3 regions of the Lysinibacillus sp. NPDC095746 genome follow, and region 1 is predicted to be linked to each of the others. Evidence: riboswitches for the same ligand, from Rfam matches in the RefSeq annotation. Region 1 holds a riboswitch; each other region holds the start of a gene.

Evidence for each region. A riboswitch is a leader RNA that binds a small molecule or an ion and turns the genes downstream of it on or off. The one in region 1 is predicted to bind S-adenosylmethionine.
Region 2: it holds a riboswitch for S-adenosylmethionine, as region 1 does, so the genes downstream of both, metA (homoserine O-acetyltransferase MetA) here and metK (methionine adenosyltransferase) in region 1, are expected to answer to the same signal.
Region 3: it holds a riboswitch for S-adenosylmethionine, as region 1 does, so the genes downstream of both, ACIQ7N_RS10560 (MetQ/NlpA family ABC transporter substrate-binding protein) here and metK (methionine adenosyltransferase) in region 1, are expected to answer to the same signal.

Annotation. Positions count from the first base shown of each region.
Region 1 is NZ_JBIWGL010000035.1:22,479-27,252, forward strand. It holds gene ACIQ7N_RS20310 (alpha/beta hydrolase) at 1-332, opposite strand, end outside; gene pckA (phosphoenolpyruvate carboxykinase (ATP)) at 448-2,034, opposite strand; SAM riboswitch class I at 2,694-2,813, shown strand; gene metK (methionine adenosyltransferase) at 3,138-4,334, shown strand; gene ACIQ7N_RS20325 (gamma carbonic anhydrase) at 4,513-4,774, opposite strand, start outside.
Region 2 is NZ_JBIWGL010000030.1:16,983-21,756, reverse strand. It holds gene ACIQ7N_RS19025 (TSUP family transporter) at 308-1,090, opposite strand; gene ACIQ7N_RS19020 (TrmB family transcriptional regulator) at 1,215-1,997, shown strand; gene ACIQ7N_RS19015 (nucleotide excision repair endonuclease) at 2,071-2,442, opposite strand; SAM riboswitch class I at 2,638-2,748, shown strand; gene metA (homoserine O-acetyltransferase MetA) at 2,885-3,820, shown strand; gene ACIQ7N_RS19005 (GerAB/ArcD/ProY family transporter) at 3,888-4,774, opposite strand, start outside.
Region 3 is NZ_JBIWGL010000011.1:132,809-137,582, forward strand. It holds gene ACIQ7N_RS10545 (carbon-nitrogen family hydrolase) at 1-136, opposite strand, end outside; gene ACIQ7N_RS10550 (PhzF family phenazine biosynthesis protein) at 218-1,012, opposite strand; gene ACIQ7N_RS10555 (pyridoxal phosphate-dependent aminotransferase) at 1,143-2,312, shown strand; SAM riboswitch class I at 2,489-2,593, shown strand; gene ACIQ7N_RS10560 (MetQ/NlpA family ABC transporter substrate-binding protein) at 2,680-3,513, shown strand; gene ACIQ7N_RS10565 (methionine ABC transporter ATP-binding protein) at 3,609-4,634, shown strand; gene ACIQ7N_RS10570 (methionine ABC transporter permease) at 4,627-4,774, shown strand, end outside.

The DNA of each region.
Region 1 (4,774 bases):
CCATCAGATGAATATCCATGGAAAACAATTGCCCATTTATTTGTTTCGTTTGTATTTTTAAGTGTATAGGCATGTAATTTTAAATCATCGAAAGACTGTATATAAGAGTCCTTGTAATTGTCTTTAAACCACTTCTCGCTCTCTTCTTTTTCTTTAGCATCCTTAGGACTAACAGCAATAGAATTGTGCGGAGCATTAAACACATCTGATTTATCAGTATTTGGATTTAAGGCAAAATTATAAAAATAATTCCCTGCAAAAAATCCGGCTACAACAAACAATACTAATAGCAGACTGATAACGGTAATCATCACTTTATATTTTTTTTTCATAACTATCCCCCTAAAACTACTATTATGAATTATACACAAAGTTACTAATATGAAAAGTAGAAAATAGGGAAATAAAAAAAGGGAACGACTGAAATCGTTCCCTTTGCTTAGTAAATTATTTTAATGGACCGCCAAGTTTAGTGATAGCTTCAGAAACATTTGAGAATTTCTTGAAGTTTTCGTTGAATAAACCAGCAAGTTCAGCAGCTTTTTTATCGTAAGCAGCTTTGTCTGCCCATGCATCACGAGGATTTAGCACTTCTGTCGGTACACCTTCAATAGAAGTTGGAATGTTTAAACCGAATACTGAATCTTTAATTGTTTCAACAGCAGTTAATTTGCCATCAATGGCTGCACGTACCATTGCACGAGTGTAAGAAAGCTTCATTCGGCTACCAGTACCATATTCGCCACCAGTCCAACCAGTGTTCACTAAGAATACTTGTGCACCGTGCTCGTCAATTTTTTGACCTAACATTTCAGCATAAACTGTTGCTGGAAGTGGAAGGAATGGAGAACCGAAGCAAGTAGAGAATACTGGTTCTGGCTCTGTTACACCACGTTCTGTACCAGCAAGTTTAGATGTGAAACCGCTTAGGAAGTGGTACATTGCTTGCTCTTTTGTTAATTTACTGATTGGAGGTAATACACCAAATGCATCAGCTGTTAAGAAGATGATTGTTTTTGGGTGACCTGCAACAGATGGATCAACAATATTTTCGATGTATTGAATTGGATAAGCTACACGCGTATTTTCTGTTAATGAACCATCATCATAGTCACAAACTCGAGTTTCTGGATCAACAGCTACGTTTTCTAGAACAGAACCGAAGCGGATTGCGTTGTAGATTTCTGGTTCTTTTTCAGCAGAAAGGTTAATTGTTTTTGCATAGCAACCGCCCTCAATGTTGAATACACCGTTATCAGACCAACCGTGTTCATCGTCACCGATAAGCTTACGGTCAGGATCAGCTGATAAAGTTGTTTTACCAGTACCAGATAAACCGAAGAATAATGCAACATCTCCAGCTTCACCAACGTTTGCTGAGCAGTGCATTGAAAGGATGCCTTGCTGTGGTAACAAGTAGTTCATAATACCGAAAATAGATTTTTTGATTTCACCAGCGTATTCAGTACCACCGATTAGGATAATTTTCTTTTCAAGTGATACAATGATGAATGTTTCAGAAGCAGTACCATCAATAGCAGGATCTGCTTTAAAGTTAGGAGCTGAGATAACTGTGAAGTCAGCAACATGAGAAGCCAATTCTTCTGCAGTTGGACGGATAAATAATTGATGAGCGAAAAGATTGTGCCAAGCGTATTCATTGATTACTTGGATGCTTAATTGTGAATCTTTGTCAGCACCAGCAAAGCCTTTGAATACGAATAATTCGTCACGTTCTTTTAAATATTTTACTACTTTTACATATAAGTTATCGAACACTTCAGAAGAAATTGGTCGGTTAACTTTTCCCCAGTCAATTTTATCCTTTGTGCTCTCTTCTTCTACCGTATATTTATCTTTAGGTGAACGACCAGTGTATTTGCCAGTTTCTGCACGAACTGCGCCATCTACTGTTAACATAGCTTCACCACGAGATGTTGCTTTTTCAGCTAATTGTGGTACTGAAAGTTGAACATTAATGTTACCGCCGTTTAATAATTCCTTCAGTTCGTTTGCAATTTCTACTGAATTCATCGATTAAATACCATCCTTTTTTATAGTATTCCCTTGAGTCTGAGGGAGATTTTCTTAATTTCAAAAATAGTATAACACAATTGCTTAAATAATCTATACTAATTCAGAAATTATTTTTCAGATTTTATTACTTTTCAAGAAAACGACAAAAAGTAAATTGATTCGTTTTGATAATGCTTTTTACCCTATTTATAAGTGATCACACATTCACTTTCGACACAGCAAAATTGTGTTTGGAAGCTTGGCTGACATGGGGTTCGCACAGGATGTGAAGTTTTAGCTTGTTTTTATAGTTGGAGCGTGTCTTCGACTAAAAAGGGGCTCAATCATATTCATCCACCACATGTTCTGTAGCTAACGCCTTGCTTTTGCTACAAAATGTACTGTAAAGGGTTACACATATGTTAACACATGATGTGAGGTGGAGAGTAGGGATTATTTTGTTTTAATTTACAGCATAAGCCAAATTCCTTGCTGCATAAAGCCCATACTTTCTTTATAAGAATACATTCAATTATGCCACAGCATAATTTCGTCCAGAGACTTTAAATGGTTTTCGCATGAAAGCATGCTAACGTAGCGTCAGACATTCGCTGGAAGAAGATAAAAATATTTGACAATGTTCGACCATTTACGTATTATGAGATATTGAACGGATACTCTTATCCCGAGCTGGTGGAGGGTCAGGCCCTGTGAAACCCGGCAACCTGCATGAACTATTTCACGACATGCGCTGGTGCCAATCTGATGCAAGGGGAAACTCCCTTGAACGATAAGAGTGAAAGGTTACGAAGTCATTATTCCTTTCCTCATGTTAAGTAAGCGTGAGAAAAGGATTTTTTTATTGTTAAAAACGAATTAAAGGTAAGTATACAGTCCTTTCCTTATTATAATGACGGATCTTTCGAAAATCCTCGTGTTAAAAGCAGCAGCTGTTTAGTTGTGCGAAAGCGTAGTGACTGTAACAAATGTTTACTGTGCGAAAGTGCAACGACAGCAACAACGGCTTGAGAGTTCAATCCTTATGGGCGAACTTGACATGGGTAATGAGTACCGTATTAATTCGCAAATATTATTTGTAAAAGTAATAGGAGGAAAATCAAATGACAAACCGTCGACTGTTTACATCAGAGAGTGTAACAGAGGGACATCCAGACAAAATTTGTGACCAAATCTCGGATGCCATTTTAGATGCTATTTTAGCAGAAGATCCAAACGCGCGTGTAGCGTGTGAAACAACAGTAACAACAGGCTTAGCGTTAGTAGCAGGAGAAATTACTACTTCTACTTATGTAGATATTAAAGGTATCGTTCGTGATACTGTAGCAGAAATCGGTTATACACGTGGGAAGTATGGCTTTGATGCTGAAAACCTAGCAGTACTTGTTGCGATTGGCGAGCAATCACCTGATATTGCCCAAGGAGTTGACCAAGCATTAGAGGCGCGTGAAGGTTCTATGACAGACGCTGACATTGAAGCAATTGGTGCAGGTGACCAAGGTTTAATGTTCGGTTATGCATGTAACGAAACGCCAGAGCTTATGCCATTACCAATTAGTTTAGCGCATAAATTAGCTCGTCGTTTAACGGAAGTACGTAAATCTGGTGAATTAGCATATTTACGCCCAGATGGAAAAACGCAAGTAACGGTTGAATATGATGAAAACAATGTACCAGTACGCGTTGATACGATTGTAATTTCAACACAGCATGATGAAGAAGCTACACTTGAGCAAATTCAAGCAGACTTAAAAGAATTCGTTATTGCTCCAGTTGTTCCAAGTGAATTACTAGATGCCGATACTAAATATTTCATTAACCCAACTGGCCGATTCGTAATTGGTGGTCCTAAAGGGGATGCTGGTTTAACTGGACGTAAAATCATCGTTGATACATACGGTGGCTATGCACGTCATGGTGGAGGTGCTTTCTCAGGTAAGGACGCAACTAAGGTAGACCGTTCAGCGGCATATGCAGCACGCTATGTGGCGAAAAATATCGTAGCTGCTGGTTTAGCTGATCGAGCTGAAGTACAACTAGCTTATGCGATTGGTGTTGCTCAACCTGTATCTATTGCTGTTGATACATTTGGAACAGGAAAAGTTACGGAAAGTGAAATTGTAAAATGGGTACGCGAGCTATTTGATCTACGCCCAGCGGGGATTATTAAAATGCTTAACCTTCGTCGTCCTATTTATAAGCAAACTGCCGCATATGGTCACTTCGGTCGTACAGATTTAAATGTACCTTGGGAACAAACAGACAAAGCTGACGCATTAAAAGAAAAAGCAGGTTTATAAACTATTTAGCTAAAGCAATGAAGTGTTTGGAAAATATTTAAAAATACTATTACAGAAAGGGGCTCAATATTCTTATAGCCCCTTTCACTGTTTTTTAACGAAAAAAATAAGCTCCTAATCATAATCATGGAGGGTTCGGTTACCCAAGAAAACGTGGAACTGCTTTGATTTAGTTATATTAATTTTTTGGTTGAAGAGATTTATAGTATTGCCCCTTTTCTACATATTCACGTATGATGCGTTCCATATCTTCTTTATCTTCATCATTTAATTCTCTTACAACCTTTGCAGGACGGCCAAGTGCTAAGCTATTTGGAGGAATTACTTTACCTGGAGGAACTAGACTACCCGCCCCAATGAATGCACCCTCTCCAATCTCCGCTCCGTCTAATACTATAGAGCCCATACCTATTAAGGCTTTTTTTCGAATCGTACAGCTA
Region 2 (4,774 bases), on a different contig from region 1:
GGAAAGACCCTCCCAAGTGACGGAAAGCCTCTCCGAAGAGACGGAAAGTCCCTCTGAAGCGACGGATAGACCCTCCAAATGATGGATAGAATCACCCAAAACGTGGATAGAACATTCGAAATCGTGGATAGAATCTCTGGATTGATGGATAGAAAGTTCAAAGAGACGGAAAGTCCCTCTGAAGCGACGGAAAGCCTCTACTGAGCGAAGGATAGGACCCAAAAATCCCCTCCGAAATGACAAAAAGCCTCCCAAAATTAAAGAAACAGAACGCCAAAATTTATCGACAAGCTAAGACACCGTAGAGCTAGATATCTACGGCGTTTTTTATGTAATCATAAGCATTTTTAGTTAACAAAGTAATCGTTACAATAATAAATAATACGCGGACAAAGCTGCTACCTTTTTTAATCGCCATACGTGATCCTACAAATGCACCGGCAATTTGAGCGATACCCATTAGTAAACCATAAGCATAATGAATCTGACCTAAGTAGGCGAACATTAAAAGGCCGGCAAAATTACTTGCTAAGTTTAAAAATTTCGCGTTTCCTGCTGCCTTTAAGAAATCGAAGCCGACTAATAAAAAGCTGAAGATTAAAAATGAGCCAGTTCCTGGACCAAGAAACCCATCATAAAACCCAATTGTAAATAACAACAGCATGAATAGGACTAAGTGCGTAAACTTTAAATTTTTGACTGCAGCTACTGAACCCCAATCTTTTTTAAAGATTGTATAGACGGCAACAGCAGCAAGCATTATGAGCATAAGTGGTTTTAGTAATTCGGGATTAATCAAATGAACGGTCCATGCACCAAAAAGTGATCCCACAAAGGCTAGGGGAAAGTATTTAATAACCGAACGAATTTCTAGCTGACCAGATCGATAAAAAGAAATGGTTGATGTTAAAGAACCCATGGTGCCGGCAAGTTTATTAGTGGCTACTGCCGCTGCTGGATTTAAACCAGCAAACATAAGGGCAGGTAACGCAATTAAGCCTCCACCTCCAACAACTGCATCCACAAAGGCGGCTAAAAATCCAAAAGATATTAATAATATGACTACATTTACATCTACTTCAAATAGCATGTTTACACCTCTTTTGATAGTTACTACTGAAATAGTAACTAAATTTCACTTTGCTGTAAAGAATTATTTTTTATTGGCTTATCTTCATAGCCTTAACTTATAATAAAGGAAATGGAGGGATCGAATGGTTGAATTAATCGCGCAATTAAAAGAACTAGGATTCACAGAATATGAAGCGAAGGCCTATATTGCACTCGTACAAAATAGTCATGTTAGTGCCTATCAAGTAAGTAAAAACTCCGGTATCCCTCGTGCAAGAATATACGACATACTTGATGTACTTGTTGAAAAAGGGTTAGTACTGAAAGAAGAAACGGCAGATCAAACGATATACTCTTCCATTCCTGTCGCTGTGTTTTTACAGCAAATTCAGCAACGTTGGCAATCGAATTTCACATCGATTAGTGATCAATTAGAAAAATTAGAAGTAAAAGAGCAGGAAGCGGAGCATAAAGTTGTCACGATAAAAGGAAAAGAGGCAATCGTCAATTATTGTCAGTCATTATTAAAAAAAGCGGAGAAAAAAGTCATATTATCGATGTGGGAAGATATGTATGGGGAATTACGAGAAGCTATACAAGAGGTCGCACAGCATATTCCGATTCATGGTATTACATTGAATGTGGATGAAAATGTTTCACCCTTAGATCAGCATCGTACTACACAATATACGAGAAAAACTTCTACGCCACATTGGTTTATTTTGTCTGTAGATGGTCAAGAGATGATTTATGGTCACTCTCCGGCAAAACACGAAACGGCTTTTATTACCAATGATCCTGTTCATATTTATTTATTAGAGGATTATATCTGGCATGACGTGCTTATTAATCGCCTTTTAAAGCGCGATGATACGGAGCTTGAGGAATGGATTACGAAAGAACGTAAAGCATTTTTCTTAGAATGAAAGTATTGAAAAAGAATCTGCAAGCCGTCATGTACATTACATAAGGCGAGCAGATTCTTTTTTTCGTTAATTATTAATAAAATACTTTATCGACATTGTATTTAGCGCGGAATGAATTGATCGCGTACGTTTCATAAATTTCACGTTCCATTGGATCTTCCACTTCATACACTTCAATTTTGAAAACTTCATCACGATGATTTTTCATCGGTGACACATTGTCCTCAAAATGCTTTTTAATACGTTGACGAATTTTACGTGCTTTCCCTACAAATAAAAGTTCGTTCTCTTCATTGTAGAATAAGAAAATACCACCCTTTTCACGAGTGATTTTATGGAAGTCGATAAAACCATGGTATGGTGTGATTGGTACATCTCCTGGCTTTAAATCTTGTTCGCGTTGGCGAATTACTACATCTGGTTTTGGAAAATCAATTTTAATCAAACTATTCACGTTCCTCTCTGTTACTAAAGGTATATGTTAACATAAGTACAGCATGTTTACCATCAAATAATGAATGTAAACATTCAAGTTTAGTGTTAAACAAATGACATCATGACATGCATGATTAATAACAAAATATTCTATGTATTATTGATATTCTTAATTGTTCATGTTACAATTCTTTTTAATTAAATAATCTTATCATGAGAAGTTGAGGGATTTGGCCCGATGACGCTTCAGCAACCTCTAACGAAAGTTAGAAAGGTGCTAATTCCAGCAAAGGATTTATCCTTTGAGAGATAAGAGTGGACGTGGAAAAATCCTTCTCATTCTATCTCTTATGGAATGAGGGGGATTTTTTAATTTCATCGTTTGATATTGAGCTTTGCGCAGGGCCCGTGCATTGATGGAACAAAAGAAATAAAAGAGAGGGGAATGCAAGATGCCAATTAATATTCCGAAAAACTTACCAGCTGGAGAACATTTACGTGAGGAAAAAATCTTCGTTATGGAAGAGGACAGAGCGAAAACTCAACAAATTCGCCCGTTAAATATATTAATTTTAAATTTAATGCCAGAAAAAGAAAAAACAGAGCTGCAATTACTTCGTTTATTGGGGAATACACCGTTACAAGTGAATATTACATTTTTAAATACAGCTACGCATGAATCGAAAAATGTTAGTAAATCACATTTGCAGTTATTTTACACAACCTTTAATCAAATTCGTCATCGCCGCTATGACGGCATGATTATTACGGGTGCACCAGTAGAAAAAATGGCATTTGAAGAGGTAAACTACTGGCAGGAAATTTCAGAAATTATGGATTGGTCCAAGGCAAACGTAACATCGGTTTTACATATATGTTGGGGTGCACAGGCAGCGTTATACCATCATTACGGTATCGGTAAAATAGAGCTTCCTGCTAAATGCTCAGGTGTATATTCGCATGTTATCACAGATTTAACAGTGGATTTAGTACGTGGCTTTAGCGATTCATTTACGGCACCACATTCACGTTATACATCTGTTTCAATTGATGAAGTACTTAGTCATCCTGATTTACGATTACTATCTTATTCGGAAGATGCTGGTGTTTTCATTGTGCAATCTAAGGATAATAAAAATATTATGATTACTGGCCATCTTGAATATGACGCGACAACTTTAGCTGATGAGTATAGTCGTGATGTTGCGAAAGGATTAGATATTGATGTACCAGTAAATTACTTCCCACATGATAATCCAGCAAATGAACCGATTAATTCGTGGCGTGCCCATACACATTTATTATTCTCGAATTGGTTGAACTACTATGTTTACCAAGAAACACCATACGAATGGGATTTCGTTGATCAAATTGAATATCATATTTAACACTGTAGCAATTAAAAAAATGATGATCTTTTATATCTCAGGGTCATCATTTTTAACATTATGCTTTTTAATTTTCTGATGAATGTTTATCTCTATCACTGCTTGGAGCATTACCGGTATCGCTTTCATTCTGTGTTGTATTACTGCTACTATCACTTTGCGAAGGATTTTCGCTGTTACTAGCACTTTGTGTAGTAGTTTCGTTATTACTACTATTTTCATTTTGAGTAGCATTTCCGCCATTGTTGCTACTTGCACTTTGTGTAGAATTATCATTATTATCACTACTTGCATTTTGAGTAGCATTTCCACCATTGTTGCTACTTCCACTTTGAGAAGAATTTCCACCATGGTTGCTATTATTATTTTGAGTAGAGTTACCGTTATTACTACTACCTGCACTTTGAGTAGCATTTCCGCCATTACTACGACTTTCAATCTGTATACTACAATTACTTTGTGAATTATTTCCTTGATTCCCGTTAATTTTGCGAATTTTCGCGACAAGTAGTAAAACTAATGGTAATAAGATTGCGAAAAAAAAGGAAAAAATAGGCCAGATTTCTCTATTGTAAATTTCTGAATGAATGATATTAGGATGAACAATTTGTGAAAGTCCAAGGATAATCATTCCGAATGGAAAAATGAGCGGTCGATGATTGTTAATTTTACATATTTGCGCGATGCCGATGACCCCAGCATAAAAAAACATAAAAGTTTTAATATAAATTGATATTATCCACATGGTTGCCATAATAACTTCAATACGCTGCAAAAAATTCCCGATTGAAATTCTTTGGGCTAATGAATAGCTAGGAAATGTCCTAGAAGCTGTATTTGCCGGACCTAGGACAAGGATAGCCAGTGTGATGATTGCAATTAAGACAATCCCCCCAAGAATTGTCCCAATGTAAAAAGCTTTTTGTGCTGATTCATGGACGTTAACAGAAGAAG
Region 3 (4,774 bases), on a different contig from region 1:
CTGAATTCCACATTTCTGGTAGCACAATAATTTCTGCACCTTGTTTTGCCGCTTCACGAATTTTGTCCTCAGCGCGAGCAAAATTTTCTTCTACTTTGCCAAAGCCTACGTTTAATTGAATACAACCAATTTTCATTGCTATTCCTCCTCTAGATAGTACTGTTCTGTATTTATACTACAATAAATCAACCTGACTTCCATGGTTTAAGCTCCATATTTAGATTATTATTTCACCACTTAATACTTGAACTGCAGAACCCGCAATAGCAACATCTTTTATTTTTGGTGTAACGTACAATAAGCCACCTCGTTTTGAAAGCTGTTTACTCACAATGTTTTCTTTTAATAATTTTGCACACCAGTAAGGCCCTAGCGCACCATGAGTGGAACCATTTACATGGTCTTCATCGATGCCTTGTGCTGGAGAAAAGAATCTTGAGACAATATCAATCCCCTCATCTTTAGAACGACTTGTAATACAAACACCACGTACCGGGAACTGTTTCATCGCTTGAAAATCAGCTTTGAAATCTGCAATATACTCTTCGTGACTTAACTCCACTATATAATCCAATTCTGTTTTCCCTACATATGTTGGCTTCACACCTAGCCATTCTTCAAGCCCCAAAGGACATTCAATCTCTTCTAACTGATACTTTTGAATTGTTATTTCAACTAATTCATTGAACCAATTTGCTTGTAAAGGGCCACTTACAGTCTGGAATATAATCGAAGAATTGATAGGTACAATCCCTTGTTTCCAAAGTAAAAAAGCGCTAGCGATTGTTCCGTGTCCACAAATCGGTATTTCCTTTGCAGGCGTAAACCATCTAAGAAAAAAATGATTATCCTTCCTTTGAACAAAAGCTGTTGTTGGTACCGGGATCTCTTGAGCAATTTTTTGCATGGTCGACTCAGGTATCGTTGAATCAAGTAAACATACTGCTGCGGGATTTCCCTTGTAAAGCTCTGTAGTAAAAGCATTGACGATAAAATACGAGACTTTGTTCAATTTTCCCACCTCATTTGCGTCACTTTTGATTTTTAGTTATCTGAAAATACTCTAGACAATTACTAAAAAAAGTAATATTATGTGCATCATATCTTCAATAATTATTATATTCTGAAAAAGGTGGACGTGCATGGAATTCTCAAAAAAACTACAGCAACTCCCAACTCAATTTTTTGCAGCACTTGTGCAAAAAGTAAACGCTGCTCTTGCTGAAGGACGTGATGTTATCAATCTTGGTCAAGGTAATCCAGATCAACCCACTCCTTCACACATTATTAAAGCATTACAGGAGGCGGCAGAAAATCCCCAAAATCATCAATACTCTCCATTTCGCGGCATAGCAGAATTACGCCAAGCAGCAGCAAGCTTCTACAAACGTGAATACAATGTGGACATTGACCCTGATACAGAGGTTGCTATTCTCGGTGGTACGAAAATTGGTCTTGTTGAGCTACCGTTAGCTGTTTTAAACCCCGGTGACACTATGCTATTACCTGATCCTGGATATCCAGATTACTTATCTGGTGTCGTATTAGGTGATGTTAATTTTGAAGTTATGCCTCTTTTCGCAGAAAATGATTTCCTGCCAGACTATACTGCTTTATCCGATGAAGTAAAGGAAAAGGCGAAGTTACTGTACTTGAATTACCCGAATAATCCAACTGGCGGTACTGCAACATTGGAATTTTTCGAGGAAACAGTACGCTTTGCAAAAGAGCATAATATTATCGTCGCACATGATTTTGCCTACGGAGCGATTGGATTTGACGGCCATAAACCTATCAGCTTCCTGCAAGCTGATAGTGCTAAAGATGTCGGTATCGAAATGTATACATTATCCAAAACGTATAATATGGCAGGCTGGCGCATTGGTTTCGCTGTTGGTAAACCCGACATTATCGCAGCCATTAACCTTATTCAAGATCATCTATTTTGTAGTCAATTTCCTGCCGTACAACAAGCCGCGGCAGTTGCACTTACTGCTTCCCAAAGTTGTGCAGATAAGCTAAGAGCGACTTATGAGCGTCGACGAAACGTCCTGATCGAAGAAGCTCAGCGAATTGGTTGGCAAGTAACAGCACCGAGAGGCTCTTTTTTTGCATGGCTCCCTGTTCCACTAGGTTTTACGAGTGAACAATTTGCCGATATATTGCTCGACAAAGCTGATATCGCAGTAGCTGCAGGCAATGGCTTCGGTCAATATGGTGAAGGCTTTGTACGGGTTGGTTTACTTGTTAGCGAAGACCGCTTACGTGAAGCGATCAGCAGAATTGAAAAATTAAACTTATTTAACCCGTGAACATTTCAATCAAAAACTGTTCCATTAGCTCAGACTTGCTATAGGGACAGTTTTTTCTCTCTCTTCTTTCGCGACTAAACATTAAAATAAAATGAAAAATTTTAAAAATTCAATTGACTTACTAAATCCTATAATTTATATTAGTTCTATCGGATTTACAAAAAAATATTATAAATCTCTTATCAAGAGTAGCTGAGGGACTGGCCCTATGAAGCTCGGCAACCTCCTTTTTTAAGGAAGGTGCTAATTCCAGCAAACAATCATTGTTTGAAAGATAAGAGAGGACAATTTTTCATGAGCCTCTCTTAATTTTTAAGAGAGTTTTTTTATTTTTATTACCGATAAAACAACTTTGGAGGTATGTTTCATGAAAAAGAAAAACAAGATTTTATTAGGTTTAGCAAGTCTTACATTAGTAGCAGCATTAGTGGGCTGTGGTACTAAAGAAAATAGTAAGGATAGTCAAAGTAAGACTATTAATGAAAATAAGATTGTAGTAGGTGTAACTTCTGGTCCACACGAACAAATTGCAGAGGCTGCAGCAAAAGTTGCCAAAGAAAATGGCTTAGAGGTAGAACTAAAAACGTTTTCTGATTATGTTTTACCAAATACATCGTTAGCCGAGGGTGATCTTGATGTAAACAGCTATCAACACGAGCCTTTCCTCGATGCATTTAACAAAGATCACAAAACAGATTTAGTGCCAGTAGGAAAAACAATTTTAACTCCTATGGGCATATACTCCGAGAAATATAAATCATTCGATGACGTTCCAGATGGTGCTACATTCGGATTACCGAATGATCCAACGAACGGGGCTCGTGCTCTATTTGTCCTTCAAGAGGCAGGCATCATTAAATTAAAAGACGGTGCAGACTTAACAGCATCTATTCGCGATGTGGAAGAAAACAAAAAGAATTTGAAATTCATTGAATTAGAGGCTGCACAAATTCCTAAACAGCTTAGTGAAGTAGATGTAGCTGCCATTAATACAAACTTCGCTCTTGATGCTGGCATTAATCCTAAAAAAGACTCCATTCTTTTAGAATCTACGGACTCTCCATATGTGAACTACATTGTGGTGCGTGCTGAAAACAAGGATGACCCAACGATCAAAAAATTTGTTGAAGCTTATCAATCTGATGAGGTGCGCAAATTTATTGAAGAAAAATTCCAAGGCTCCATAATTCCAAGCTGGTAAGTGACGATTAAGTATATCAAGAATCTGCGAGACTCCTACAGGAAAGCTAGCAGATTCTTGCTTTATCGAAGGACTTAGAAAGGAGATATCACCTTATGATTCAACTAGAAAATATAACAAAAGAATTTAAAACTAAAAATGGTATCGTCAAAGCAGTAGATGGTATTAACCTGCATGTCAAAAAAGGTGAAATTCATGGGGTTATCGGCTACAGTGGTGCAGGAAAGAGTACCCTTATTCGCTGTGTGAATTTATTAGAGCGTCCGACAACAGGAAAAGTATTTATCGATCATGTCGATATAACTTCCCTTTCTCTAAACGACCTTCGCAAAACTCGGCAAAAAATCGGGATGATCTTCCAGCATTTTAACCTTTTAAAAACGGCGACTGTTTACAACAATATCTCGATACCATTAAAGCTTCTTGGCTATAACGACTCTGAAGTAAAAAAACGCGTTGCAAAATATGCAGAAATTGTTGGCCTAACGGAGAAATTAGATAGCTATCCTAGCCAGCTTTCAGGTGGTCAAAAGCAACGTGTCGCTATTGCACGTGCCCTTGCCCAAGAGCCTGAGATTTTGCTTAGTGATGAAGCGACAAGTGCACTCGACCCCGAAACAACGGACGCCATTCTTGAGCTTCTCTTGAAAATTAATCGTGAGCTAGGCATCACGATTTTACTTATTACACATGAAATGAATGTTATTCAAAAAATTTGCGATGCTGTTTCCGTTCTTGAATCAGGGGCGGTTGTGGAATTTAGCTCTGCTATAGAACTATTTTCGAAGCCCCAGCATCCAACGACACGAAAATTTTTAAATACCATTTCTCAACGTAATTTATCCCCTTCTCTTATCAAACAATTAAATGTTTCGGGAAGTGTTATTCGTTTAACATTCCTTGGTGAAAGTACGGGTAAACCATTACTAGCAGAAGTGAGTAAAGTTTATGATGTGCAACCAAATATTTTATCAGCCAATATCATAGAATTAAAAAATGGCATTGTCGGTAATATTATCGTGCATCTACACGGTGAAGCACATATCGTAGAAAAAGCACTTAAGTATTTTACAGAAAACGGGGTAAGCATTGAGGTATTAGGAGGCGAATTAAATGACTAGCATTCAAAGCTTCTTTGCAGATTGGTCAGATGTTATTGGGAAATCCATTCTCGAAACCTTCCAAATGGTTGGGATTTCATTATTCTTTTCTATTTTAATTGGGATTCCTTTGGGGCTTTTAATCGTTTTAACTCGCCCGG